DNA from 2 places in the Paenibacillus sp. J22P169 genome. Region 2 is predicted to be linked to the other one. Evidence: a T-box and tRNA genes for the amino acid it is inferred to sense, from the RefSeq annotation. Region 2 holds a T-box; the other holds one or more tRNA genes.
The links. The T-box of region 2 lies ahead of leuS (leucine--tRNA ligase). A T-box ahead of a tRNA ligase gene usually reads a tRNA of that ligase, here a tRNA-Leu.
Positions count from the first base shown of each region.

Region 1 (7,763 bases), on a different contig from region 2:
TTTATTAGCCATTACGGCTATGTAGCTTTATATCTCTTGTTGTCCGCTGGGATGGTTGGTGTTCCGATTCCGGATGAAACCTTAATGGTATTCATCGGGTCTTTGACTGCTCTAGGAGGCCCATTTGATTACGGACCAACACTTGCCGTTATTTATGCAGGGACGATGACGGGGATGACGGTAAGCTATATAATCGGTCATCGTGTGGGTAAACCATTTCTTAATCGGTATGGCAAATGGGTGAAGTTGACTCCTAGTCGAATCGAGAGAGCGGAAGGTTGGTTTAAGAAATACGGGCTGTGGACGGTTTTCTTCGGGTACTTCGTACCTGGCGTTCGCCATTTCACTTGTTATTTGTCAGGTGTTAGCGGCGTGAAGTTTTATAAGTATATCTTGTATGCGGGAACCGGAGCGCTGCTTTGGTGTACAACCTTTCTGACACTGGGCCGATTCATCGGCAATAATCTTGAAGGGTTTTTACACTTGATGCATACCTACATGGGGATTTCACTATTCTTTCTGGCTATTCTTGCTGCCATCGGCGTTCTGATCTACCTTAGATTCCGTAAGCATCATATTGTTGTTCTGAAACGTAAACCCAAAAAAAGACCATGAATTTCAACCTTAGAGGCTGAATTCATGGTCTTCTGTTTGATTGCAGGGGTTAAGAGTTGGCAAAAAGCTTAATGGATTGAATCGTGTTGTTATGCGGATCAATATCGATCTTAAGCAAAGTGCCCTGTGATTTGTAGGACAACACGTAGGTTGAGTTCGTATCTGGCTTGCCAAGGGTGGCGATTGCGTCTTGTACGCTTTGACCTAAACGTAAGCCATGTAAACCGGGATCGATGTCAATCGAATGCACATCAACGAATTCAAGTGTTCCTTTGCTATTGAAACCAACTGAAAAGTCTGTGAAATCGTAAACCTCAATGTTGTCTTCTTCCATGACAAATTGCTTTTTCACTTTGCCAAAACGCTCCAGTACTGCAGCTTTTGGTGTGCCAAGCTTTAATCCCATCAAGGTCGGCTTTTCTTGCTGGTAAGCATCTTCCGCTTTTACCTTCGGCTTAGCAGTAGGCTTAGGACTTGTGAAAGCTTGGTTTGGGGTAATATCCCCTTGATCTACTTTGGTGATACCAGCGACTTGAGCTTCATGCTTGATGCTTTCGTCTATCGCAGGTGTGGCAGTCGGAACGGCGACGATGGTCGGAGGAGTAGATTCTTGGTTCACTTGTGAAGGTGTATACGTGCTTGAAACGTCTATAGTAGCCTTAGGAGCAGGAGCAGATGATTCTTGGCATCCAGTTACCAAGAATGATGCAATTGCAACAGGCATACAGCCTACAAGGATGGGTCTAATTAGGTTGTTCATTGCCATCTTTCCTTTCCTCCGAAGAGTCATTGAAGTAGAAAATACAAGTAAGATTAATGATACTGTTTTATCGTAGGTTTTCAATGCATCTTCCTGCCCAAATGTGAGCAATTCTAGAACGAATTCCAAATGAATGTAATCCTTATATTATATAGACACCTAAGATAACCAAAAAGTTTCAGTGAATTTTTGTTATTTTCTAAATGGACTTGAAAGAGGCAGGAGCAATATGGTAACTTACTCATAATAGAAAGCTTTAGGGGGCCGATTTCATGGAGTTATTAAAACAGCGGATCTTAGAGGTCGGCGTCGTTGCTTCGGATCAAGTACTTAAACTTGATGCTATTTTGAATCACCAAGTAGATCCTGTTCTCATTATGGAGATGGGAAAAGAATTTGCAAGATTGTTTAGAGAAACCAAGCCAGACAAAGTATTAACAGTGGAATCATCAGGTATTCCTATTGCTTATACGACTGCTTTGCAGCTCGGTGTTCCGATGGTATTTGCCCGTCGTAAGAAGACGTTAACGATGGATCAAGATACGTATAGTGAACGCGTGCCATCCTTTACCAAAGGAATTGTTACCGATATTATGGTATCTTCACATTTGCTGCAAAAAGGCGAGCGCATTTTGTTGATTGATGATTTTATTGCCAACGGGGATGCAGCCCGCGGCTTAATCCGCATTGTGGAAAAAGCAGAAGCAGAGCTAGTCGGCGTAGGTATTGTTGTAGAGAAATCCTTTCAAAATGGCGGGAAATCCATCCGCGAACGCGGCATTCGCGTGGAGTCACTGGCTCGAATCGCCTCACTGGCGAACGGGCAGATCACTTTTGACTGATTTTACATCATGAGAATGACTTCCCTGAAACCGATTTATCTATTATAATGATTACAAGGTAAGAGAGGAGGCTGACATCTATGGGTATCGAAAATGGTTCCATTGACTATTTTATGACAAAGCTTGGGGAAGCAAAGACTCACTTTGAACGTGCTCTTGATTGTAAACATACAGAGTTTGATGACCTGTATCCGTATATGATTGAACACCCTCAATTTTTCTGGTATAAGCGCTATGTAGCCTGGTCCGAGTTGTTAACTATCGTGAAGCTTTGTACGGAGCTAACGATCGAGTGGGAGCAGCAGTTCTCTGTTGCACAATCGGATTATATCAAGAAACGTGTGATGTCAAGCAAAGTCCTTGATTTCTGGTTTGAAACGAATGATTCGAAAGAGCATGTAAGTTAATTACCCATATATGATAAAAAGGCCAATGAATTCCACAGGGATTCTTGGCCTTTTTAATGTTTGGCTAGATGCCATTTTCTAAAACGTTCATGGTTTCGATATGTCTTTTGGTCTGCTCAGAGCCAAGACGATGCAGCGTTCGATATACTTCCGTTAAGTAATAGTCATATTCCTGATTCGTTTCATTCGAGTAGTACACTTTCCAGGGGAGCCAGGAAGTTGCGTAGCTGCCTTGAGAAGAATTGTCGGTCTCTTCAAAAAGCTCCTGCAGCTTAGCGATGTCATCTTCCGTTGCGGATATTTCAAATTCATAATCAAGTGCGGTGCTGTCTTCGAGTACTTCTCCCGTACCTACATTGATGTAGTACGTTCTCTTCTCCATTGTAATGTCCTCCCTTACGGTAGGCATGAGTTAGCCTTTGCCTTGTCGCATGTCTCGTCCTCGTTAAGGTAACCGAAGATGAATGGATTTATGTAACGTTTCACCGAATCGCAAATTGGTGTATGCTAAGGAAGTTGTGATACTTATAATGGAGGTGCTACATAGATGATTTCAGAAGAACAATTGGATCAATATCGCGTAGATAGCACACTGCTTCGTGTAATTAGAGATGTCAGCCCCGCGAACGATGTTCGAGGTATTGTCGTTGCATGGGATGATGAGACGGTTCTGATTCGCAAAAAAAACCGTAGAGTCGTCAAGCTTGCCCGCGGTTACGTGTATCAGCCTTATGAGAACGAAAGGCCGCCAGCGTTCATGCTGCCTCAAGAAACGATAACGCCGGATGATCTGTCCGATGACGCAGATTGAGGGAGCGGGAGCTTCTGATAGAAGCTTCATAGCAAGTGTGGGGATGAAGCAGGTGCAATCGCCATACGGACGGTATTTGCAGATTAATAGCGACAACCCATTGCGAACACTGAATTCCTCCCCATGGGGTGGCGGATTTGGCCATCATCGGGTGTTGATGAATAGACAAGTGGACAAGGCCTATAACGAGATTGACCCGCTGCTGGAGATGGAAGCTTTCATTGCACGTGAAGGGCTGGATCCTCAAGAAACGGCTGGCATGCTTACCGCGGCTTGGGTGAAGGATGTGGGCTTCAAGGAATTAGCTTGGCCTCCAGAGGAAGAGCATGGTGTGGAGCCTGTTGACGAGGCAAAAGTAGACGAATCGCTTCGAGTTGCCGCTTGGGTGACCGTCGGGCTCGGGAATAAAGCACGAGCAGGTGCTATACTGCCAGCTACCTCGCTCTATCCTGGTACGATTAACACTATCATTGTCATTGAAGGCAATTTGACGGATGCAGCCATGGTGAATGCCGTAATTACGGCTACAGAAGCCAAAGCTGCGGCTCTTCAAGAATTGAACACCACGATCCATGGTCAGATCGCAACAGGTACGACAACAGATGCGGTGTTAATTGCCGCGACGGGGAGAGGAGCGACGTACCGCTACGCTGGTACAGCGACTACTGTAGGCTACCTGATTGGAAGAACGGTTTACGAAGCTATCCTAGCATCAGGAACGTTGTATGAGCTTGAAATGAGTAAGCGTTCTGCTGCACATTCGCAGGGATGACCAGAATCGCCATCTCCCAGCGCTGTAACGGTGAAAAACACGCTTACAGATGCGGAATATAACGCTTCGATATAAATAATTGCAAAAAGAGGGTCCCAAGCCATATAAATGGCTTTTGGGATACCCTCTTTATTTATACAGTTTGCTTATCTACGTTCTGCGGAACACGCCATAGCCGAGGCCTGCTGCTAGCGCGTCGATGTCAGAGATTTCGCCATCATCATTCTCGTTTTTGAAATTCGGATCGTGAACGATCCCCTCTGCTTCACCCTCGGTTAAATGACGCTGATTGCCCGTATACTTCGGCTCCAATGCTTTGATTTCTTCTTCATCCATAGGTCATACCTCCTTTGCGAATAGGGTTAGGAAGTGGTTATATAATTATACATGCGTGGTAAAAGTTTCATTGACGAGCTTTCGCATCACATGGTATATTAATTTTGTAAACGCGATCATGGCGGAATTGGCAGACGCGCACGGTTCAGGTCCGTGTGGGCTTACCCCCGTGGAGGTTCGAGTCCTCTTGATCGCATCGCGGAAACACCCTTTTCTGAGTTCTCAGAGAAGGGTGTTTTTATGTCCAAACGCTGCCCTGTAGCGGTTTTCATGAAATGAAGGTATAATACATAGGATAGATTGTACATTTCTCTAAATCTAAAGGAGCTGAATTTTTCATGGATAGAACAGTTACGATTACACAATCCGGCAGCTTTGCGCATGTGCTTCAAACGTTCGCCATTTCCCTATTAGTTTCCTTTCTGGGGACATTGATCGGCGCAATGGTAGTACCTCCATCTATGGTTATGCTCTTCGTTATCGCAGAGGTGGTCATGCTGGTAGCGGCTATCGTTATCCGAATTCGCGGCAAGCATATTGGCTACGGCTTTCTCTACGCGTTCACAGCGATTTCTGGCGTGACGCTATATCCAGTCATCATGGCGTATGGCGGACAGCTTGGCGCTAGTGTGGTATCGGGTGCTTTTTTCGCAACGGCAGCGATTTTCGGGTCATTGGCCTTCTATGCCCACCGTTCCCAACGTGATTTTAGCTTCCTAGGCGGCTTCTTGTTTGCAGGTACGATTGGACTTGTCCTGATGAGTGTGCTAGGTATGTTCCTAAACTTCGGCTCTGTCATGAATTTGGTTTGGTCGATGGTTGGGATTCTGATCTTTAGCGGTTGGGTTCTGTACGATGTCGCACAGTATCGCAACGGTGTCGCATCCGAAGCTGTTCCACTTGCAGCATTGAATATTTATCTTGATTTTATTAACTTGTTCCTATACATTTTGCGTTTCATCGCTTCGATCGCGGGATTTAACAGAAACTAATGATGCGGTTAACGCAGGACAATAAAAAAGCACGATGGCTCCGAACCACGAAAATGTGGGGGAGACCATCGTGCTTTTTTGCTGAAAGGCTAAGACTTGCCTGGCAGCCTTTTCGTATGAAAAAAAGGAATATCTCCTCGAAAGCTTCGATTGATTTCTAGCAGTGTATGGATTAACTGGGTCAGATCAGTATAATTCATACGGAGTGTGAAAGGAGCTACATTTTTTTCGGATTTTATACGTATCTCAAGCCTAAGATTTGCTTCATCCATATAAATGTCAAGCTGCTCAGTTGCAAGCATTAGTTCCCACATTCAAACCAACACCTCTTTCTCTCTCTAGTTACTCTAAGCTTATGTTTGTTGGACGAGATTAGAAGCATATGCAACGAACCAAATGGATGCTTTTTATGGAAATAAGCACGATTTCAGCACTTGCCTCATACAATTTAATGATCCTAATTGAAAGAGGTGAGAAGACCTATGGCAACTTGTAGCACATGGATATATAAAGGGATTTCGCCTTCGGTATTCAGAGCGTTGCAGCAGGTAGGTAGGAGGCAAGGATTTGCTATACCTAACACAGCTTCAGGCAAATTTACGATATCAGTGGTCAGCATGAATGTTGGCTTCCAATATGCCTGGGATACGAATGCACAAACCTTGATGTTGCTGTGTGATAATAAGCCGATGCTGTTAGGCTGTGGCACGATCAAATCCTTTGCTGATAAAATTATTGCGGAGAGCGGCGGAAGGCCAGGATGATTGCCAATGAGTAAGCGGTATGCCACCTGTCTTTGCGTAGTTTAAAGCCTTATAGCTCTGGTTAGAATAAGGGTAAAAGGGCAGGTGGGATTATGGCAAAAAGCGATGATCTGGTGAAGTACATAACCCAACAAGTCGTCACCTATATCGACACGCCGAAGGAAGTACGTCAACAAGCAAAAGCAACGATCAAAGAGCAGCGTGAAGGTTGGCAAACTCGTTGGTTTGGGATGCTGCCGTTAGCAGCGCGGATGTTGTTCGGGCGGACGAAGTCAAGAAAATGAGCCGCGGGCTAAAAGAACAATAGCGACAAATAGCGGAACCACGTTCCGTAAGGAGACTCGACGTTGTTCACATAAGCGCACGAAAAAAGCCAACCAGATAAGCTGGTTGGCTTTTTAGTGTGGGCTTGTCGTGTTGACACTATGGCACTCAGGGATAAATTTCCCCAAGTCCAAGGGAAGCATCTAGTCGCACATATCGCGGGCCCTCGTGCTCTAAGACAAGATAGTTATCCCCATGCAGCCATTGTTGATAACCTAATACCGCTAAAGGCATCGTCACTTGATCATCATACAACTCAGTGACATAGGTCAGATCACCTTGCTGCTCAAGAGCAATCTGAAGCTCAGGCAAGGATGTCACAGGCAGCGGTGTGCCTTCAATCCATGGCAATCGGTCATAAGGATCGAATGCGGAACGGATCAAGGTTTGAGCAACTTGAGATAAATCCGTCGCGGTATCAACGCTATCAACTAGACGTGGTACTGGATCCTCCGTAAGTGGCAGCAATTCCCCCGATTTGGCATCGAGATAATAAATCTCGTCACCCAGCGCGATTTTCCAAACAGAAGTAAGGGTATCCATATATAAGCGGTCTTCAATGATCGTTTCATTTTGCACAAAATCGTCGTATAAGGTTGAAGAAGGAATGAGTTCTTGTTGTATCAAAGAGCGATACAACGTAGCTAAACTAAATAACGGTGACTGGCCTGTCCCATATTCGGTCAAACGAAAACCGCCGCTGGCTACAGCATGCACAATCATATAGCCCACCTCATGCCCCTGATCGGATAGGATAATAACCCATCCATGGGTGCCAGGACCGAGCGGATAGCTGTTCCACCGTGCGTGAAGCCAGCTTTCAAAGCCTGCTTCCTTCGCAAGTGTAGATTGCCACTGACTGATCGTTGAACCGAAGGATGTTGTACTCGTCAAGTCAGGCGTTGAGGTTGCTGCTTTACTTGGTTCTTTCACTTGAGCCTGTGTAAGGCTTGTCCCTGCTAAGTCGTCTACTGCCGACGTGTGTAAGGGCATGAAGCCAATACTGCACAGAATAATACAAGTGGCTGTCCAAGTGGTCCACGACTTCATCTTCGTTCACCTGCCTCTCGCTAACCTACTAGTGTATGTGACTATTGTAATTCGTATGCCTTGAAAAGAATGTTAGAACCTGTTGCGGGT
Region 1 covers NZ_JCAUAO010000001.1:2,476,127-2,483,889, reverse strand. The annotation lists gene AC58QG_RS11430 (DedA family protein) at 1-615, shown strand, start outside; gene AC58QG_RS11425 (DUF4309 domain-containing protein) at 665-1,381, opposite strand; gene AC58QG_RS11420 (xanthine phosphoribosyltransferase) at 1,648-2,217, shown strand; gene AC58QG_RS11415 (hypothetical protein) at 2,298-2,624, shown strand; gene AC58QG_RS11410 (hypothetical protein) at 2,689-3,006, opposite strand; gene AC58QG_RS11405 (hypothetical protein) at 3,172-3,435, shown strand; gene AC58QG_RS11400 (adenosylcobinamide amidohydrolase) at 3,422-4,207, shown strand; gene AC58QG_RS11395 (hypothetical protein) at 4,358-4,543, opposite strand; tRNA gene AC58QG_RS11390 (tRNA-Leu) at 4,656-4,739, shown strand; gene AC58QG_RS11385 (Bax inhibitor-1/YccA family protein) at 4,882-5,535, shown strand; gene AC58QG_RS11380 (hypothetical protein) at 6,018-6,299, shown strand; gene AC58QG_RS11375 (YqzE family protein) at 6,392-6,583, shown strand; gene AC58QG_RS11370 (hypothetical protein) at 6,732-7,673, opposite strand.
Region 1: it encodes a tRNA-Leu, which carries the amino acid that the T-box ahead of leuS (leucine--tRNA ligase) is inferred to sense. The anticodon was not compared.

Region 2 (7,763 bases):
GGATGCTCATGATGATGGACTCCCTCCTGATGACTCGGTTATTCTAGTTACTCTATTCGAAAGCAAAACTATTTCTAGTATTTTCTCATATTTCACTAGAAATTAAAAGATAAGCTAGCTTGGCGCCACGAACAATAAGCCCTTAAGCTTTTCGACCATTTTCTCACCAATGCCTTTTACTTCCATAAGTTCTTCAACTCGCTTAAAGCTCCCTTTCTTTGTACGATACTCCAGAATAGCTTTGGCCTTACTTTCACCGATCCCTGGCAGCTTATCCAGCTGTGCTAACGTAGCCGTGTTCAAATCTAAGCGTCCATCTTGCCCTGCAGTTGGTGTGTTTCGAGTCTCTATAGAAGACGATGCTGCTTCTGGAATAGATGTCGTTGTCGAACTTGCCTTCGGAGATGTCATACTCGCCTTCGGCGTTGCCGCATCTTTTAAAGCAGCAACTGGAGAAGCTTTTGTTGCCATTTCTTTTTTCTCATTGACTTCTTGCCCTAGTAATGCCTCCATCTGTGTATTGATCGGCATGAACGCCGTTTGTATCGTTGGTTGCCCTCCACGGAGAAATGGCCAAACAATCCAGACAAAAAGGGAGACAATGCCAAGGAGCAGCAGGATTCTCTTCATTCTATTTCCAATAAAATCCACAGACTACCTTCTTTCTTAGCATATTTGCGTATGAGCAACCATATACATGAAAAAGCGTCCCAATGACTGCTGGCTGTGCAACCGCGCTTTTAGGTTGTTTTTCGTATAAAGACTGATTTTATCGGGAGGGATAACTTGATGAAAGCTGGATTCATCGGTACTGGGAGTATGGGAAGTATTCTGATTGAAGCATTCATTCATTCCGGGGCATTCAATCCCGAGCAAATTATCGCTAGCAATCGAACATTACGTAAAGTTGAACTAATTGCGGAGAACTATCCTGGCCTGCAAGTGGCAGAAACGAATCGTGAAGTCGTGCGCGGAAGTGATTTGATTTTCCTTTGTGTGAAACCATCTGAATTCAAAAAGGTTATTGATGAAATCAAAGAGGACGTGCTTCCCTCTCAATTTATAATATCAATCACGAGCCCTATCCTGATTAAGCATTTGGAAGGACTATTACCTGCCAAAATAAGTAAAATCATACCTAGTATCACAAATTACGTACTAAGTGGTGCTACATTATGTATTCATGGAAATCGTATGCAGCCTGAAGATAAAGAATGGCTTGAAAATATTTTCACACATATCTCGACGCCCATACGTGTATCCGAAAATTATACGAGAATTTCATCTGATTTATCCAGCTGTGGCCCTGCTTTTCTAGCTAGCTTTATCCAAGCCTTTATTGATGCTGCTGTGGAGGAAACGGGTATTTCTGCTGAAGAAGCTACACTGCTTGCCAGTGAGATGACTTTAGGTACAGGGAAATTGCTTACAACGGGAGGCTTCAACCCTATCAGCTTACAAAAACGGGTATCTGTTCCTGGGGGTATTACTGCGGAAGGCTTGCGTATTTTGGAAAAGGAACTTTGTGGGGTTTTCTCTCAATTGATTAATGCGACTCATGCTAAATATGAAGAAGACATTGAGAAGGCTGAGCAGCTCTTTACCTTAAAGCAGCAATAGCCCTCTCAATGCTTAATCTTTATGTTCTTATCCTACAACGATATTGACTAATTTACCCTTCACAACAATCAATTTGCGAACGGCCTTTTCGGCGGTCGCTTCTTTGACTTTGTCGAGTTCAAAAGCCATTTTCTCCATTGCAGCTTCATCTGTATCCTTCGAAATCATGACGCGGTCAACGATCTTCCCATTGATCTGGACAACGATTTCGATTTCATTATCTACGGTCCAAGCTTCATCATAACCTGGCCACGCTTCGTACGTAATGGATTCCACGCCGCCCAACTTCTCCCATAGCTCTTCTGCTAAATGCGGAGCGATCGGAGAAAGCATTTGCACGAAATTCTTCATCGCTTCAAGTGGTAGACGCTCTGTTTTGTAAGCTTCATTCACGAAAATCATCATTTGGCTAATCGCTGTATTGAAGCGAAGTGCGTCGAAATCCTCAGTAATTTTCTTAATCGAACGGTGCCACGTGCGTTTGAATGTATCGCTGCCCAGCGTTTCATCCCCGCTAATTTTCGTATGAATCTGACCGTTGTCATCAACGAACAGTCTCCACACACGGTTCAAGAAACGGTAGATCCCATCTACACCTGTTGTATTCCAAGGTTTTGTCGCTTCCAACGGCCCCATGAACATTTCATAAATACGAAGTGTATCCGCACCTTGATCGCTCACGATGTCATCCGGATTCACTACATTTCCGCGTGATTTACTCATTTTCTCCATGTTCTCACCAAGAATCATCCCTTGGTTAACAAGCTTATGGAACGGCTCTTTCGTATGAACAAAGCCTAGATCGTAAAGCACTTTATGCCAGAAACGCGCATATAGCAAGTGAAGAACCGCATGCTCCGCTCCACCAATGTAAAGATCAACCGGCAACCATTGCTTCTGCAGCTCATCCGAGCAGAAAGCTTGATCATTCTTCGGATCGATGAAACGAAGGTAATACCAGCAACTGCCCGCCCATTGTGGCATGGTGTTCGTTTCGCGGCGAGCTTTCATACCCGTTTCTGGGTCAATCGTATTCACCCATTCAGATACGTTGGCTAGCGGTGATTCGCCAGTACCGGATGGTTTGATTTCATCCACTTGCGGAAGTAGTAACGGCAGCTGGTCTACAGGAACAGGCTTCATCGTGCCATCCTCAAGGTGAAGAATCGGAATCGGCTCACCCCAGTAACGTTGACGGCTGAACAACCAGTCTCTCAAGCGATACGTTACTTTGCCGCGGCCTTTGCCATTTTGCTCCAACCAAGCGATCATATGGCTGATGCCTTGCTCAATGTTCAATCCATCGATTGGACCGGAATTCACATGCTTGCCATCGCCAGCATAGGCTTCCTTCTCCACATCTCCGCCTTGAACAACTTCGATAATTGGCAAATCAAATTGTTTCGCAAACTCCCAGTCGCGTTGATCGTGACCTGGAACCGCCATAATTGCGCCTGTACCGTAACCGCCAAGTACATAATCAGCGATCCAAATTGGCACTTTAGTGTCATTTACTGGATTGATCGCATAAGCACCTGTGAACACACCGGATTTGTCTTTCGCCAAATCTGTACGTTCCAAATCGCTCTTGCGTGAAGCTTTCTCTTGATATTCTTTAATCGCAGCAACTTGATCTTCTGTCGTAATCTGCTGGACAAGCTCATGCTCAGGCGCTAATACACAATAAGTTGCACCGAAAAGTGTATCTGGACGTGTTGTGAAAACCGTTAGGCTTTTCTCAGCATGACCTTCAATCGCGAACTGAACCTCAGCACCCGTTGATTTCCCAATCCAGTTACGTTGCATATCCTTAATGCTTTCGGACCAATCAAGTTCCTCAAGGTCTTCAAGTAAACGCTCCGCGTACTCCGTAATTCTCAAAATCCACTGACGCATCGGTTTCCGAATAACCGGATGGTTACCACGTTCACTTAATCCGTCAATGACTTCCTCATTAGCAAGTACAGTACCTAGAGCCGGACACCAGTTAACTGGTACTTCATCGACGTAAGCAAGTCCTTTATTGTACAACTGGATGAAAATCCACTGTGTCCATTTGTAATACTCTGGATCCGTCGTACTAATCTCCCGATCCCAATCATATGAGAATCCAAGTGACTTAATTTGACGGCGGAAGGTATCAATGTTTTTCTTTGTAAATTCGCGCGGGTCATTCCCTGTGTCTAGAGCGTATTGCTCAGCTGGAAGTCCGAACGCATCCCAGCCCATTGGATGAAGCACGTTAAAGCCTCTCATCCGTTTGAAACGGGAAACGATATCTGTTGCTGTGTAGCCTTCCGGATGTCCTACGTGCAAGCCTGCGCCTGATGGGTATGGGAACATATCCAAGGCATAAAATTTCGGTTTATCCGAATTTTCCAGTACCTTAAATGTTTTCTTTGCATCCCAGTATGCCTGCCACTTCGGTTCAATCGCTTGCGGATTGTAGCCTTGTTGTTCCTTCGTTTCTTTCAATTCCTGTGTCATGACTTATATCCTCCTTCAAGTTGCTCTCTGCTCATGTATGCCTATACGCACAAAAAAACCTCACATCGCTAGCGGATATCGCTAGGGACGAGAGGTATAATTCCCGTGGTACCACCCTAGTTAACACAAGGCGTTCTTCACCTGTGTTCACTCTGCCCCTTAACGCGGGTGAGACGATCCAGCTAGCGCACTGATCTAGGATCAAGCGGTTCACCTTCTAGCTCCGAGGCGAGTTCTCAAGACTAACATCTGCCGGCTCACACCCTAGCTCCGACTCTCTGAAAGATGCTGTACAAGGTACTATTCCTCATCTAAGCTTTCCATACAACTGATTAGCTTTGATTATATGTAAAATAATGCCGCACTGTCAAGCCACGGGCGAACCCTCATCCGTATTATTTTATCGCAACAAAGAAAGCTCGCTCTGTCTGATCAGTTGGCTGCTCCCACGTAAAGTCTGCCGCTTGATGAACCTCACGAAAGCCTGCCTCGATCAGCATCTGTTCAAGCCACTTCAAAGGATACGCTCGTTGTTCGTGCGTTTCATCAATGCGGCGGAAGGTTTCCTGCTGCCCATTGTCCTTAACAAAGATCGTTAAATCATGTTCAATCTGAACGCGTTCCTCATCTAGCTCACTAGTCCATATGTAAGCAACATCATCTTCATTTAGAAAAAAAGGCTGAGAATCCGCATAGGCAAACAATTGCTCTTGCGTATGAACATCGAAGAGGAATAACCCACCTGGCTTGAGTCCCGCCCATGTCTGACGGAAAGCATCTACAATATCCTCTTCCTCAAGTAAATAATTCAGACTATCACAAAATGAAATGGCAACATCGACTTCCTCGCCAAGCTCCCATTCTCGTATATCCTGTTGAATCCAACGAATGCTACTGCCGCGAGGCTGACTGGGTTGTTCACTATGCTTCTGCTCGGCAACTGCTAACATATCCTCGGAGAGATCAATCCCCGTCACCTGCAAACCTTCGGCAGCTAAGGGAATGGTTAAATTGCCTGTCCCGCAACCTAGATCAACGAGTGTTGTTGGCTTTATTTCAAAGCGATCAAAACTTTCTTTCACGAACCGCAGCCAGTCCTCATAAGGCATGCTGTTCATCAAGCGATCGTACGTATAGGCGAATTTTTCATAACTCATTTCAGCCTTGCGTCTCCTCTGGTTTCAGATAAGTCCAATCTGCTTCCTGATAGATGAGCCCATCTTTCATAAGCTTACCTAAAGCACGTTTAAATGCCGCTTTACTTAGGCCGAATTTATCCTTAATAATATCTGCCTGCGTTTTATCCGAAAATGGCATCGCATTCCCCGGACGTTCACGAAGCACTTCTAAAATGCGTTCCGCATCCTCGTCGCGTCCTTTTTCCTTTGGAAGTCTCATTGATAGGTTAACTCGTCCATCTTCTTCACGGACGAAGGCAATCCTTACATCAACTTGCTCACCAACGCGAAGTAAACGTGTCCGCTCTTGTGGGATGATAAGCCCGATGACACCATACCCTAGGACACCTGCTTCACAAATGACGAAGGTCCCCATTTGCAGAGGTCGATAGACGCGAGCTTTCACCCATTGGTTGGTCCAACTCGACGGAGCTCTAACACATAGCGGAGCTAAGTCTTCTTCAAGCGCCAGCTTCGCGATCAATCGGCCTTGGCGATCGTGTGCAAGCGTTGCAAACACCTTGTCCCCAACTTGTGGTCTGAGCTCTTCTAATTCAGGCACATGTCGATAAGGTAACAGCAGATGACGTCCTAAACCCATTTCTAAGAAATAGCCGAAACGCGGGTGAATATCAACAACCTCTAGAAGCCCAACCTGACCCATGGTCAGAAGTGGGCGTTTCATGGTGGCCATGATCCGATCTTGCGTATCGTGGAATAAGAATACCTCCACTTTATCCCCCGGACTAATTCGATTACCTACGATCTCTGCATAAGGCAGCAGAAAATCTTGGTAACCGTCACTCAGGAAAAAGCCGTTAGGCGGAACTTCCCTTGCTACCTCGAGGGTAACAAGGGATCCTGCTTCCATTCTCATACGCGCTCCACAACTTTAGCATCGGACCAAAGTCTCTCGATATTATAGTATTCGCGGTCATCACGATGGAAAACGTGGAGTACGACGTCTCCTAGATCAAGCAGCACCCATCTTGCTGTATCTATCCCTTCATAGCCTCTAATATGAACACCATATTCATGTGCTTTTTTACGAGCCTCGCTTGCAATAGCTTGGACTTGTGTTTCCGAATTCCCGTGGCAAATAACGAAATAATCCGCAATCAGGGATACGCCTTTCAAATTCAAGCTAACGATATCTGCCGCTTTTTTGTCTTCCGCTGCCTCAACAACGAATGCTAATATTTCTTCTGGGTTTTTACTCATGCAATCATCCTCCATGTCATTAGGTGTGTATTTGGATTTGTTCCAATAAATCATTCCGAGTTAGAATTGTTAGTGGATAAATGCGCTTTCCTTTGGATATCAAGAAGCTGATCGTGGAATCAAAGCCGGCAACCAATGCGCGTTCGAGACTTGTCTTCGCAAGCTCACGAATCAATTCGACCCCGGGGAAATCACGACCTGGCTCCATATAATCCGCCAAGCAAACAATTTTGTCTAGCTGTGTCATCTGTTCGCGACCGGATGTATGATACCTGATTGCATCCAAAATTTCCTCGTCGTCGATTCCGAATTGTGTCTTCGCGATGAAAGCACCTGCGTGCGAATGCCACAGCTCTTTATCGAAATCTAATAAGTCTTGCGGTAAATCGTTCTCACGAATAATCTTAGCTTGCTCTTGAATAGGCCAATACTTGCAATAGTCGTGCAAAATCGCTGCGACATCCGCTTTGACCGCATCACCGCCAAATCGTTCTGCCAGCATGACGCTCGTTTCCATAACACCAAGCGTGTGCTGCCAACGCCGCTCCGGCATTTGCTCTTTCACTGCTGCCATTAGGTCTTCACGTTTCATATAAGCGGTTCACCTCCATGAATTGCCCAACCTTATCTGGCACAAGATACCTGACAGGGTCCCTCTTCTGTCTCAACGCCCGAATAGCTGTCGATGAAATTTCAACGAGGGGCATCGGAACAAGCTTCACTCGGTTTCGTATATGTTCGGGAAGCTGTGTCAAGTCCAGCTCATAACCAGGTCTGGCCAATCCGATAAAATGAATATGCCGCACGATGTCATCGATGCGATGCCACTGCGGCAAATACTGAACCATATCCGCGCCAATAATATAAGAGAACGCGATGTCCGGATATTGCGTTTTCAACAGCTCGATCGTATCGATACTATATGATACGCCGCCTTTGTTAATTTCGATATCGACAGGACGAAAAAAAGGATTGCCTTCTGCAGCAAGGCAAACCATCTCCCAACGCTGCTGGCTCGTTCCCTTCGGAGCATTAGGCTTATGCGGCGGGACGTTAGCAGGCATCAGCCATACCTCGTCCAAGCCCCCTTCCACCCTCGCACGTTCAGCTGCGATTAAATGACCGGTATGAATGGGATCGAACGTGCCTCCCATAATTCCGACAAGCATACGTCCACCTCATTAGCGCGGCAGTTCAATCTTCTTATTGTCACGGGATTCTTTGTACAGCACGACAATCTTCCCAATAACCTGAACA
Region 2 covers NZ_JCAUAO010000005.1:245,016-252,778, reverse strand. The annotation lists gene AC58QG_RS23615 (deoxycytidylate deaminase) at 1-10, opposite strand, end outside; gene AC58QG_RS23610 (ComEA family DNA-binding protein) at 115-630, opposite strand; gene comER (late competence protein ComER) at 790-1,620, shown strand; gene leuS (leucine--tRNA ligase) at 1,648-4,107, opposite strand; T-box leader at 4,188-4,430, opposite strand; gene AC58QG_RS23595 (class I SAM-dependent DNA methyltransferase) at 4,503-5,264, opposite strand; gene AC58QG_RS23590 (CvfB family protein) at 5,266-6,162, opposite strand; gene rsfS (ribosome silencing factor) at 6,159-6,506, opposite strand; gene yqeK (bis(5'-nucleosyl)-tetraphosphatase (symmetrical) YqeK) at 6,526-7,098, opposite strand; gene nadD (nicotinate-nucleotide adenylyltransferase) at 7,088-7,675, opposite strand; gene yhbY (ribosome assembly RNA-binding protein YhbY) at 7,688-7,763, opposite strand, start outside.